Regions from separate parts of the Eubacterium sp. LMAG:50 genome, predicted to be linked through region 2. Evidence: predicted binding sites of a transcription regulator. Region 2 holds the regulator's gene; each other region holds the start of a gene.
The links. Region 2 encodes HrcA, which represses chaperone genes, less so after heat shock. Its sites were predicted from a motif close to TGTTAGCACTCNNNNNNNNNGAGTGCTAACA; they were not measured.

Region 1: htpG (molecular chaperone HtpG) is a predicted target of HrcA. The motif match lies at 2,554-2,584, and genes of this name have one in related genera.
Region 3: clpB (ATP-dependent chaperone ClpB) is a predicted target of HrcA. The motif match lies at 2,435-2,465, and genes of this name have one in related genera.

The regions. Positions count from the first base shown of each region.
Region 1 is NZ_NALP01000004.1:26,206-30,508, reverse strand. Features, by position in the region: gene CCC31_RS00310 (tRNA-dihydrouridine synthase family protein) at 1-249, shown strand, start outside; gene htpG (molecular chaperone HtpG) at 402-2,402, opposite strand; gene CCC31_RS00300 (DUF5721 family protein) at 2,637-3,128, opposite strand; gene CCC31_RS00295 (SPFH domain-containing protein) at 3,368-4,303, shown strand, end outside.
Region 2 is NZ_NALP01000007.1:1,251,570-1,255,872, reverse strand. Features, by position in the region: gene dnaK (molecular chaperone DnaK) at 1-844, opposite strand, end outside; gene grpE (nucleotide exchange factor GrpE) at 931-1,572, opposite strand; gene hrcA (heat-inducible transcriptional repressor HrcA) at 1,586-2,626, opposite strand; gene hemW (radical SAM family heme chaperone HemW) at 3,095-4,303, opposite strand, start outside.
Region 3 is NZ_NALP01000006.1:454,334-458,636, forward strand. Features, by position in the region: gene clpB (ATP-dependent chaperone ClpB) at 1-2,343, opposite strand, end outside; gene thiC (phosphomethylpyrimidine synthase ThiC) at 2,647-3,957, opposite strand; gene thiD (bifunctional hydroxymethylpyrimidine kinase/phosphomethylpyrimidine kinase) at 3,973-4,303, opposite strand, start outside.

The DNA of each region.
Region 1 (4,303 bases), on a different contig from region 2:
GAAATACGAGGTGGTGAAAGAATCACTAAAGAAAAAGTGTATAGATTTAATGAAATTTTATATAATGATTACAAGGAAGTAATGAGCGGTGATAGAAATCTTTTATTTAAGATGAAAGAAGCGTGGAGATATATGTCACCGTTATTTGATAATTATGAGAAAAATTGGAAACGAATTAAGAAATCAAATGACTTAATTCATTTTAATAATGCAATAGAAGAAATGTTTAAATGTGATATTATAAATTAACGAATAATAAAATGGACACTTAAAATGATTTGCTCTTAAAAGTTTTATTTTTGTTGTACTTTTAAGGGTCATACAAAAAAGTGTCCATTTATTATTGGATAAATAATTAAATTGCTAATTTTTTATCTAATAAAATATGTTGTTAAATAATATTACTTAGTTATGATTTCAAGAATCTTGTTACTTCTTTCAATAAAAGCTGTCATTGATTCCGGATTAAGAGGAGTATGACTAATCATTGCAAGGTCGTATAACTGCTTGCATATTAAATCAGTATTTTCTCCTTCTGGATTATCAATGATATATTTAACAAGGTTGTTGTTTGAATTAAGAACAAGAGTTTCACCTGCACCACCAAACATTGAAGGATCCATTCCTGCCATTCCGTACATCTTCATCATATCCTGCATACGACGGCTTTCTTCTGATAAAGTAATCATGGAAGAAATAGAAGAATCTTTCATCTTTTCAACCTTAACATCAAGAGTATCTCTGTTTAAAGCTTTCTTAAATGCTTCAGTTAGTTTGTCAGTCATTTCTTTTAATTCATCTTCATTAACTTCTTCTTTGAAAGTATTTGTTAATTCAGCATCAATACGAACAAACTTTACATTTTCATTTTTTTGCTCTAATTGTGTTATAAATGGTTGGTCGATAGCATCCTTTAAAATAACAACATCTATATTCTCATTTCTGTACATATTAATGTACTGACTTTGCTGAACTGGGTCAGTTGTATAGAAGATTGTATTCTCATGAGCTTCTTTATTTTCCTCTAAGCATTCTTTAAATGTAAGGAATTTATCGTCAATATTTTTAAATAAAACATAGTCAGACATTTTCTCACAGAATTTTTCATCTTTAAGGCATCCATATTTAATGAATGGTGAAATGTCATCCCAGTATTTTTCGTAATTTTCTTTATCTGTTTTGCACATTCCTGAAAGCTTATCAGCAACCTTCTTAGTAATGTAATCTGAAATCTTCTTAACGAATCCATCATTCTGAAGAGCACTTCTTGATACGTTAAGTGGAAGGTCAGGACAATCAATTACACCCTTTAATACCATTAAAAATTCAGGAATAACTTCTTTTATATTATCTGCAATGAATACCTGATTGTTATATAATTTGATTACACCTTCAACGGATTCGAATTCAGTGTTAATCTTAGGAAAATAAAGAATACCCTTTAAGTTAAATGGATAATCCATATTTAAATGAATCCAGAATAAAGGTTCCTTATAATCCATAAATACTTCATGATAGAACTGTCTGTATTCTTCTTCAGTGCACTCATTTGGATGCTTTGTCCAAAGTGGAACAGGATTACTAATGCTCTTTGGTCTTTTAAGGATTTTAGCTTTAGTAGTAGCAGGAGAAACCTCTACAACCTCTTTAGTTCCATCTTCATTTTCTTTTTCTTCAGTTTTAGCTTCTTCAACAATAGTTTCAATTACTGTATCTTTGTCAGTTACTTCTGATTCAGGAATTGTATCATATTCCGGTTCAGCGTTTGGGTTAGAAAGGAATATTTCAACAGGCATAAAAGAGCAGTACTTGTGAATGATTTCACGTGCTTTGAACTCATTTGCAAATTCTAAGCTATCATCATTTAAATATAAAGTAATTTTTGTACCTCTGTCAGTTTTGTCACAGTCATCCATAGAAAATTCAAGTCCGTTTTCACATTCCCATTTTACTGCCTTAGAACCTTCTTTATAAGAAAGAGATTCAATAGTAACTCTATCTGCAACCATAAAAGCAGAATAGAAACCTAAACCAAAATGACCGATAATCTGATCTTCATTAGTTTTGTCTTTATACTGTTCAAGGAAAGCTTCGGCACCTGAAAAAGCAATCTGATTGATATATTCATCAATTTCTTCAGCTGTCATACCGATACCATTATCAATAAATGTTAATGTTTTGTCATTTGCATTAGCTATAACCTGAACTTTAAGTTCGCTTTCTTCATCATCTTTAAATTCGTACTCTCCGATAAGAGATAATTTTTTTAATTTTGTAATTGCATCGCAACCATTAGAAATAAGTTCTCTGAAAAATATATCGTGATCAGAGTATAACCATTTCTTTATAATTGGGAAAATATTTTCACTGTTAATAGATAAACTACCTTTTGTAGCTGCCATATATATCACTCCTTTATATAAATCTATTAGTGTTTGCGAATACTATTTCTTTTAATTTTATCAATTTTCACTATTTCGAAGTATTTGCATTCACCATAATTTTTACGCTTGATATATATTTTAGACAGGTCAAATGTAAAAGTCAAGAGAAAATTAGCACTCGATAAAAAAGAGTGCTAACAAATGTGCAAGAAGATGTGTTTATGAGTTTTAAAATTGTATTGAATTTATAATTTATTCGATTTCAAGTTCGAAATGCTGATTTAGTAAAGTAGTAATTTGTTTATCCCAGAATTTATCAATGGACTTGTCCATTGTAAATATACTTAAGGAGGTACCTGTAATAACATTTAACTTGTTGTTTTCATAATTAATATGTATGTACATTCCTAAAACCTGCGAAGCTTCAATGTTAGTATCAACAGAAGTTAACATTTTTTCAATATAAGAATTAGGAAGTTTTAATGTGATTTTAAATTTTAATGGAGCGTTTTTCCCTTTGATAATTTCAAAACATATATGTCTGATACTTCCCCATGAGATGAAATCGTCTTCAGGTTCTTCAAGTTCATTTTTTTTAATAAAATCTTTGTTAATACGCCCGTCAACAGAGAAAGTGTTGATTGTTGTTAATTCTAATTCGCTTACCAACATATAGTCAAATGTATCTTTTATAAAAATTGCGTTCATAAATTCGTTTTTACTAATCACATTAATTGCTATCATGCAAATTCTCCTTTATTTTGCTACTAAAAGTCTGTACTTGTTACTATAGCAAATATGGATGCAAACGGCAATTAAAATTGACTTTTAAGGTTACAAATGATATAAATAAAGCAGTTGTATTGGGGTTTATTTTTCTGTAAAATGAATATAAATATTAAAATGGAATACGAAATATTCTATTTAAAGGGAAGAGATGAATAAATAAAGATACAAAATAATAACACGAAAGGAACGGAAAAATGGGTTTTATTAAAGGAGCAATTGATGCAGTAGGTGGAACATTTGCAGATCAGTGGTTAGATTATTTTACACCACCGACAAATTTAGGCGCGGGAGCAGTTATATATAAGGCTGTTCTTTCAGAAACAAATAGAGGAAGAGGTTCAAATACTAAAGGTTCAGTAGGAATTATTTCAAATGGTTCAAAGGTGATAGTACCTGAAGGAACTGCACTTATAACGTTACAGGATGGTGCAATCACAGCTTGCATATGTGAGCCGGGAGAATATCTTTTTAAATCAGATGACGCAAATGCAAAGTCTTTTTTTGCAGGCGATTCTATAATTGAATCAGTTTTAAAACAGTCTTGGGAAAGATTTAAATTTGGTGGTGAACCTTCAGCACAGCAGTTGGCTGTATATGTTAATATGAAGGAAATCCCTAATAACAGATTTGGAACACAGTCAGAAATATATTGGGATGATGCATATTTGGGAACCCAGGCAGGAGCAATGACACGAGGAACTTATACAATGAAGATTGTAGACCCAATATTATTTGTAAAGAATTTTGTGCCAGCTACATATTTATTGCCAAATAATGAAGTATTTGATTTTGCGGATATGGATAATCCGGCAGGAGAACAGTTATTTAATGAAGTTGTTGGAAGTCTTTCAGCAGCATTTTCCAAATATACAAATGACCCTGAGCGTGGAAACAGAATGTCAAAGATTCAGGCAGACCAGCTTGGCTTTGCAAAGACTCTTTCTGAAGTCGTAGAGGATGCATATCAGTGGAGAAGTGACAGAGGTTTGGAAATTGTTAAAGTTGCAATCCAGACAGTTGAATATGACGAGGATACAAAGGCATTACTTAGTGATGTAAGAAAAGCAGATGCATTAGCAGGAAACAGAGGTGAATCATTTATGCAACAGTCAGTAGCAAGAGGATTCCAG
Region 2 (4,303 bases):
CTCTTGTTAATTCATCAAATTTAGCTCTTGTAAGAGTTAAATCAAAATGCTGTGGTCCTTCAGCTGTTACTGTAATGTAAGGGATGTTAATGTTTGTCTGTGTTGCTGAAGAAAGTTCCTTCTTAGCTTTTTCTGCTGCTTCTTTAATTCTCTGAAGTGCCATCTTATCTGTTGTAAGGTCTACACCTGTCTTTGTCTTGAAGTCAGAAATCATATAATTTGTAATTGCTTCATCAAAGTCATCACCACCAAGTCTGTTATCACCTGAAGTTGATAATACTTCGATTACACCATCACCAATTTCGATAATAGATACATCAAATGTACCACCACCTAAATCGTATACCATAATCTTCTGTTCTTTTTCATTATCAAGACCATAAGCTAATGCTGCAGCTGTTGGCTCGTTGATAATTCTCTTTACATCAAGTCCTGCAATCTTACCTGCATCTTTTGTTGCCTGTCTCTGTGCATCATTGAAGTAAGCAGGTACTGTAATAACAGCTTCTGATACCTTTTCACCTAAGTAAGCTTCAGCATCACCTTTTAACTTCTGAAGAATCATTGCTGAAATTTCCTGTGGTGTATATTTCTTATCATCAATTGCTACTTTGTAATCTGTTCCCATATGTCTCTTAATTGAAGAGATTGTCTTGTCAGCGTTTGTAACTGCCTGACGTTTAGCTGTTTCACCAACTAATCTTTCACCTGATTTTGCAAATGCTACTACTGATGGAGTTGTTCTAACACCTTCTGCATTTGTAATAACTGTAGGTTTTCCACCTTCCATAACTGCTACACATGAATTTGTAGTTCCTAAGTCAATACCAATAATCTTTCCCATGATATATTTCCTCCTAAATTGATAATTTTCTTATTTCTCGGTTTTCCGAGTTCAAATATATGTTAAATAATTTCTTATTTGTAAAATTAATTAGCTACCTTAACCATGCTATGTCTTATAACACTGTCTCTATATTTATAGCCTTTCTGGAATTCCTCAACAACAACATTTTCTTCTAATTCGTCATTGTCTTCATGCATTACTGCATTGTGTAATTCCGGATCAAACTGTTGGCCTTTAGCTTCAATGACTGTAACTCCCATTTCTTCAAATGCTGTCATCAACTGCTTATATATTAAATTCATTCCCTGACCTGTTGGTGATTTTTGTTCTTCTTCTGATAATGCTGCGATACCTCTTTCAAAGTTATCCACAATCGGAAGAAGTTTTTCAATAATTGATCTTGCACCAACTTCAAACATTGCTGATTTTTCTTTTTCGCTACGGTTTCTATAGTTTTGGAATTCAGCCATAAGTCTTTGATGTTTATCAGTTAACTCTTCTATCTGCTGGTCTTTCTTATCTTTCTTTCCAAATATTTTTTTCTTTTCTTTTTTGTCTGAAGAATTTTTATCTTCTGCTTCTTTTTTGTCTTTATCTTCTTTAGTATCTTCTGTTGTTTCTTTTTCAGTTTCTACTGTTTCATTTGTATCTTCTACTGTTTCTTCTTCAGTTTCAGATTTTTCTACCTTTTCTTCTTCAGGCATATCGTTAATATTCTTTTCCATTGGACCTTCCTTTCTATTCGTCTTCCTTCTTGAAAGCATCGCTTAACTGGCCCTTAACTGTTCTTAATGTCTCTACAACTTTCTCATAATCCATTCGCTTCGGACCTATAACTCCGATGGTACCTTTAATGCCATCTTCTAATTCATAAGTTGCTGTTACAACACTACAATCCTTCATTCCTTCTACCGGAGTTTCTTCACCGATATAAACCTGAATTCCTGTTTCATTATCATTTACCAAATTGGTTAATGGCTTCTTTTCTTCAAATGTTGAAAGCAACAAACTTGCATTCTCGTTACTGCTTAATTCAGGATACTTCAAAATATTCGTTGCACCTGATGTATAAATCTTCATCTGTGCTTCTGATGCAATGGCTTCTGTAATTGCCTGTAACACATCTGTTACTAATTCTTTATGTTCACCTGCATTAGATGTAAGTGTTGAAATAACAGCTATGTTAATCTGCTCAACTGCTAATCCTGCAAGACTTGTATTGAGTGCCACATTAAGTCTCAAAACCATTTCTTCATTAATCTGATCTTTAACTTTTATAATCTTGTTTACTACTCTGTTTCTTCCCGAAACAACAATACATAAAATCTGATTGTCATCCATAAGTGACAGCTGAATGAATTTTATCTTATCTTCGTTATCCCTTGATGTTGAAATCATTGTTGCATAATTAGTATTGGTTGCAAGCATCTTCGCCATATTCTGAAGAAGGGTTTCAACCTTATCAACCTTTTCAAATAAAAGGTTTTCTCTTTCAGTTACTTTCTTTTCTCTGTTGTCTAATTCCTGAACTTTTTCTTTCATTAAATCGTCAACATAAAGTCTGTAACCTTTATCTGTAGGAATTCGTCCTGCTGATGTATGAGGCTGAACTATATATCCCATCTCTTCTAAGTCAGCCATCTCATTACGAATGGTTGCTGAACTTAAGTTAAGATCTGTATACTTAGAAATGGTTCTTGAACCAACGGGCTCGCCTGTTTCCAAATAGTTACGAATGACTGCCTGTAATATTTTTACTTTTCTCTCTGTCAGTTCCATATTCCATCTCCTTTCTACTTTATTAGCACTCGTTAGTTTTGAGTGCTAACATCTTTCATAAATTAAAATAGCACCCACCATATTATTTGTCAACATTTTTGCAAAAAAAATTATAGAAACTTTTGTAAATAATTTGTGAACATAGAAAAATAGCACAAACCTTAAGGATGTATATAATATCGAAAGAACGCTTTCGCTGCTTGCAATTAAAAATGTATATAATATCGAAAGAACGCTTTCGCTGCTTGCAATTAAAAATGTATATAATATCGAAAGAACGCTTTCGCTGCTTGCCACTCGTAGCAGTTCTAATGTTCCACCATATGGTCTGACATTAGAACCTTCGGTTCTAGTCATTCCATATGATGGAACATTGAACCGACGGCGGCAAATGCTCTTTCGGTATTATATACATCTATCTGGTTTGTGCTATGATTTTTATTAGTATTAAATAGAATATTTTCCATATTATAATAAAAACTCTGATAATACTACATTGCTTACATCAATTCCTCTTTCGGTAAGTTTTATATTGTCGTTTTCGGTTTTCAATAATTTCTCCTGTGTGAGTTTTTCTAAGACATTACCGTATACGTTTTCTATCTTCTTATTAAATAATGTTTCAAATTTAGTTTTGTTTACTCCTTCCATCATTCTAAGGCCTAAAAACATAAATTCTTCCATCTGATCATTTTTAGAGAGTCTTTCAATGTTTTTATGAATTGAACCTAATCTATTATAATCAGTATCAAAGTCTGTATCATTATCACTTTTCTTTCGATAAATTTTTTCTTCGAATACAGATTCATCTTCTCTTGATTGTTGATTATTATTTTCAAATTCATAATCATCTTCATCTTCAAATAAATAATCCATCATTTCTTCACTTCCATATTGAAAAGCTGTCATTTCATCCATATTATCTTCGCAATTGTATATTTCATTTATGAAAGCAATGTACTTATTTAAATCTGAAATATTATTATATCGTTCATTTTCTAATAAAGAAGCTGCTCCTGTTCCAAAGCCAATATAATTTTTTCTCTGCCAATATCCTACATTATGTCTGCATTCCATGCCTTCTTTACTATAATTTGATATTTCATATCTGTGATATCCATTTTCTTCTAAGATATTCTTTGTCATGTAATACATTTCACGCTCAGTATCTTCATCAGGAAGTATATCCTTTCCCTGCAATGCTGCTTCATTTACCCTGTCATACATTATCGTGCCTTCTTCTACTATAAGGCTATACGCCGATATGTGCTCTGGATTCAAGGCAACTACCTTTTCTAGAGTTTCTTTATATGATGAAATCGTTTGTCCCGGAAGTGCACTCATTAAGTCAATGTTAATATTGTCAAATCCACATTCCCTTGCTATTCGATAATTATCCAAAAACTCCTGCCATGTGTGTATTCTTCCAATGCTTTTTAATTCATCATCATTTGCTGACTGAAGTCCTATGCTTAATCTGTTCACTCCGGTTTTCTTGTAAACTTCTAATTTTTCTCTTGTCAAAGTGCCCGGATTACATTCTATCGTTATTTCTGTATTTTCATTTATATTTGCATATTTTTTTACTGCATTCATTATGCATTCAAATAAATGTGATTCCAATATAGAAGGGGTTCCTCCTCCAAAAAAGATTGAATCTACTTCATATCCATTCAA
Region 3 (4,303 bases), on a different contig from region 2:
AACTATTAAATCTACAATTCCGCCAATATTATCACGGGTAAGTGGTTTAAACATAATAATTTCGTCTAATCTGTTTAAGAATTCAGGTCTGAAATGATTTCTCAAATCATTCATAACCATCTCTTCTGCCTCAGGCTTTATATCACCATTGTCATTGATTCCTTCAAGCAAATATGAAGAACCAATATTTGACGTCATAATTAATATTGTGTTTTTAAAGTCCACTGTTCTGCCCTGAGAATCTGTAATTCTACCATCGTCTAATACCTGTAATAATACATTAAATACATCCGGATGAGCCTTTTCAATTTCATCAAAAAGTACTACCGAATATGGTTTTCTACGAACTGCTTCAGTAAGCTGACCGCCTTCATCATATCCAACATATCCCGGAGGCGCTCCGATTAATCTTGACACTGAATATTTTTCCATATATTCACTCATATCAATACGAACCATATTTGTCTCATCGTCAAATAAATTCTGCGCAAGTGCTTTAGCAAGTTCTGTTTTACCTACACCTGTAGGTCCTAAAAACAGGAACGAACCTATTGGTTTACCAGGATCTTTTATTCCCGCCTTTGATCTGATTATTGATTCAGTAATCTTTGTAACTGCTTCATCCTGTCCAATTACACGTTTGTGTAACTGTTCATCCAAATGAAGAGTTTTATTTCTTTCTGTTTCTGTCAGTTTAGCAACAGGTATTCCTGTCCAACGTGAAATGATTTTTGCAATTTCTTCATCTGTAACACTTTCACGTACCAAAGACAAATCTTTATTTTTTACATTTGCCTCTTCACTTTCTAACTGTTTCTGTAACTGAGGTAATCTACCATATTGTAACTCAGCCATCTTTTCAAGATCATACTTGCTCTGGGCAATCTGTATTTCTTTCTTGACCTGTTCAACCTGTTCACGAAGTTCCTGTAATTTGTTTACAGAATTCTTTTCGTTTTCCCACTGAGCTTTCTTATTGTTAAATGCATCTCTAAGTTCAGCTAATTCTTTTTGAAGTTCCTCTAATCTTTCTTTGCTCAAATTATCGGTTTCCTTCTTTAAGGCTGCCTCTTCAATTTCCATCTGCATAACTTTTCTTCTAAGTTCATCAAGTTCTGTAGGCATTGAATCAAGTTCTGTTTTTATCATCGCGCAAGCTTCATCAACAAGGTCAATTGCCTTATCAGGCAAAAATCTGTCAGTTATATAACGGTCAGATAATGTTGCTGCTGAAACTAATGCACTATCTGTAATTTTAACTCCGTGGAAGACTTCATATCTTTCTTTCAATCCTCTTAAAATTGAAATTGTATCCTCCACTGTTGGTTCATTGACCATAACAGGTTGGAAACGTCTTTCCAAAGCCTTATCCTTTTCAATATATTGTCTATATTCATCAAGCGTCGTTGCACCTATACAATGAAGTTCACCTCTTGCAAGCATAGGTTTTAACATATTACCTGCATCCATTGCACCATCTGTTTTTCCTGCGCCGACAATTGTGTGTAACTCATCAATAAATAAAATTATCTCTCCGTTACTGTTCTTTACATCTTCAAGTACAGCTTTTAAACGCTCTTCAAATTCACCTCTGTATTTAGCACCTGCTACCAATGCTCCTAAATCAAGTGAAAATATCTTTTTATCCTTCAATCCATCCGGAACATCTCCACTTACAATTCTTTGAGCCAGACCTTCTACTGCTGCTGTTTTACCTACACCGGGTTCACCGATTAAAACAGGGTTATTTTTTGTCTTTCTTGACAATATACGAATTACATTTCTAATTTCACTGTCTCTTCCAATAACAGGGTCTAACTTTTGATTTCTTGCTCTCTCAACCAAATCCTGTCCATATTTTCCAAGTGCATCATAAGTAGCCTCAGGATTATCATTTGTTACTCTCTGATTTCCTCTTATCTCAGCTAATACCTTTAAGAATCTTTCCCTTGTAATACCATATTCTTTGAAAAATTCTTTAACTTCTTTATTTGGCTTAGCAATCATAGCAAGGAATAAATGTTCAACTGAAACATATTCATCTCCCATTCTCTTTGCTTCATCTTCTGCTGCTAGCAATGCTGAATTAAGACTCTGACTAATATACCTCTGTCCGCCTTGTACTTTAGGTTTCTTACTAACATAATCTTCAATTCTGTTTTTAAAATGTGTTGTCTGGATTTCCATCTTTTCAACTAATTTTAAAATCAGACTGTCTTCTAAATTAACAAGGCTGTATATTAAATGTTCCTGATCAATTTCCTGATTACCAAATTCCTCAGCAACCTTTTCACAGTTCTGAACTGCTTCAATTGACTTCTGTGTAAATTTACTAATGTTCATCTTCTATACCTCCTTAACTTCTGTTTTAAATATTAGTTCTTCACTCTCTTTCTTAGGATTTTCCTTTCCTACAAATACGTTATAGCACTTTTGTTAGCACTCGTCAAGAGCGAGTGCTAATTATTTTTTTTTTTTTAGTTTTTCTTTTGTTTTCATAAAAAGAACTGTTGCATATCAATAACGCAACAGTTCCTTTTATGTAGCACAGAGCAAGCCGTAGTCATTAAATCATAGGTTTGCTTACCCTGACATCTTATATACTATGTATTTACGTATTATTATCCGCCTTAATTTCATTAAAGTTTAGAGTATATCTATATGTTCTCCATTTAAAGCTTTGTTCATACTACGGACTGCACAGAATTTGCCGCACATTGAACATGTATCTTCATGTTCAGGTGCTCTGTCTGCTCTAATTGCTTTTGCAGTTTCAGGATCAAGTGCGCATTCCCACTGAGCATCCCAATCTAAAACTCGTCTTGCATCTCCCATTTTATCATCTATATCTCTTGCGCCTCTTACGCCTTTTGCGATATCAGCTGCATGAGCTGCGATTTTACTTGCAATTATTCCCTGCTTTACATCATCTAAATTTGGAAGTGCCAAATGTTCTGCAGGTGTAACATAGCAAAGGAAAGCTGCTCCACTCATTGCTGCAATTGCACCACCAATAGCTGCTGTTATATGATCATATCCGGGTGCTATATCTGTAACTAAAGGTCCTAAAACATAAAATGGTGCTCCCATACAAATTGTCTGCTGAACTTTCATGTTAGCTGCTATCTGATCCATTGGTACATGTCCCGGTCCTTCAACCATAACCTGAACATCTTTTTCCCATGCTCTCTTAGTTAATTCTCCAAGACGAACAAGTTCTTCAATCTGACATACATCTGTTGCATCTGCAAGACAACCCGGTCTGCAGGCATCTCCTAATGAAACAGTAACATCATATTCTCTACATATATCAAGAATTTCATCATAGTATTCGTAGAACGGATTTTCTTCTCCTGTCATGCACATCCATGCAAAAACAAGTGAACCTCCTCTTGATACAATATTCATTTTTCTTTTATGTTTGCGAATCTGCTCTATTGTTTTTCTTGTAATTCCACAATGAAGTGTAACAAAATCAACACCATCCTGTGCATGTAAACGTACTACATCTATAAAATCTTTTGCTGTTAAAGTATCCAAGTCTCTCTGATAATGAATTACACTATCATATACAGGTACTGTTCCTATCATTGCAGGACATTCACTTGTAAGTTTTTTACGAAATGGCTGTGTGTTTCCATGACTTGATAAATCCATGATTGCTTCGCCACCCATCTTTACGGCTGACATAACTTTTTCCATTTCAACATCATAATCTTTGCAATCCTTAGAAATTCCAAGATTTACGTTAATCTTTGTTTTTAACATAGAACCTATTCCTTCAGGATCGAGACACTTATGATTCTTATTAGCAGGAATTACAACTTTACCACTTGCTACAAGAGGTAAAAGCTCCTTTACTTCCATTTTTTCTTTTTTTGCTACAATTTCTAATTCCTTTGTTACAATTCCTTTTCTTGCAGCTTCCATCTGTGTTGCATATAATCTTTCTTCCATCGTAATTCTCCTTTATTATTTTACTTTAGTATATTCATTTGTAATAGCAAATCCATGATTCATAGGTCCACTTCCCTTTCCTAAATCAAGCATAGCTGCTAATGCTCCTGAAATATACTCTTTGGCTCTAAAAACTGATTCTTCCAAATCATATCCTTTTGCCAGATTTGATGCTATTGCTGATGATAATGTACACCCTGTTCCATGGGTATTTGGATTATCTATTCTTTTCCCATGAAACCATTTGAATTCATTATCTTTATATAATAAATCGCTGGCATCATTTTGGTTATGTCCTCCTTTGCAAAGGACTGCACAGTTATATGTTTTTGCAATTTTTTCTGCT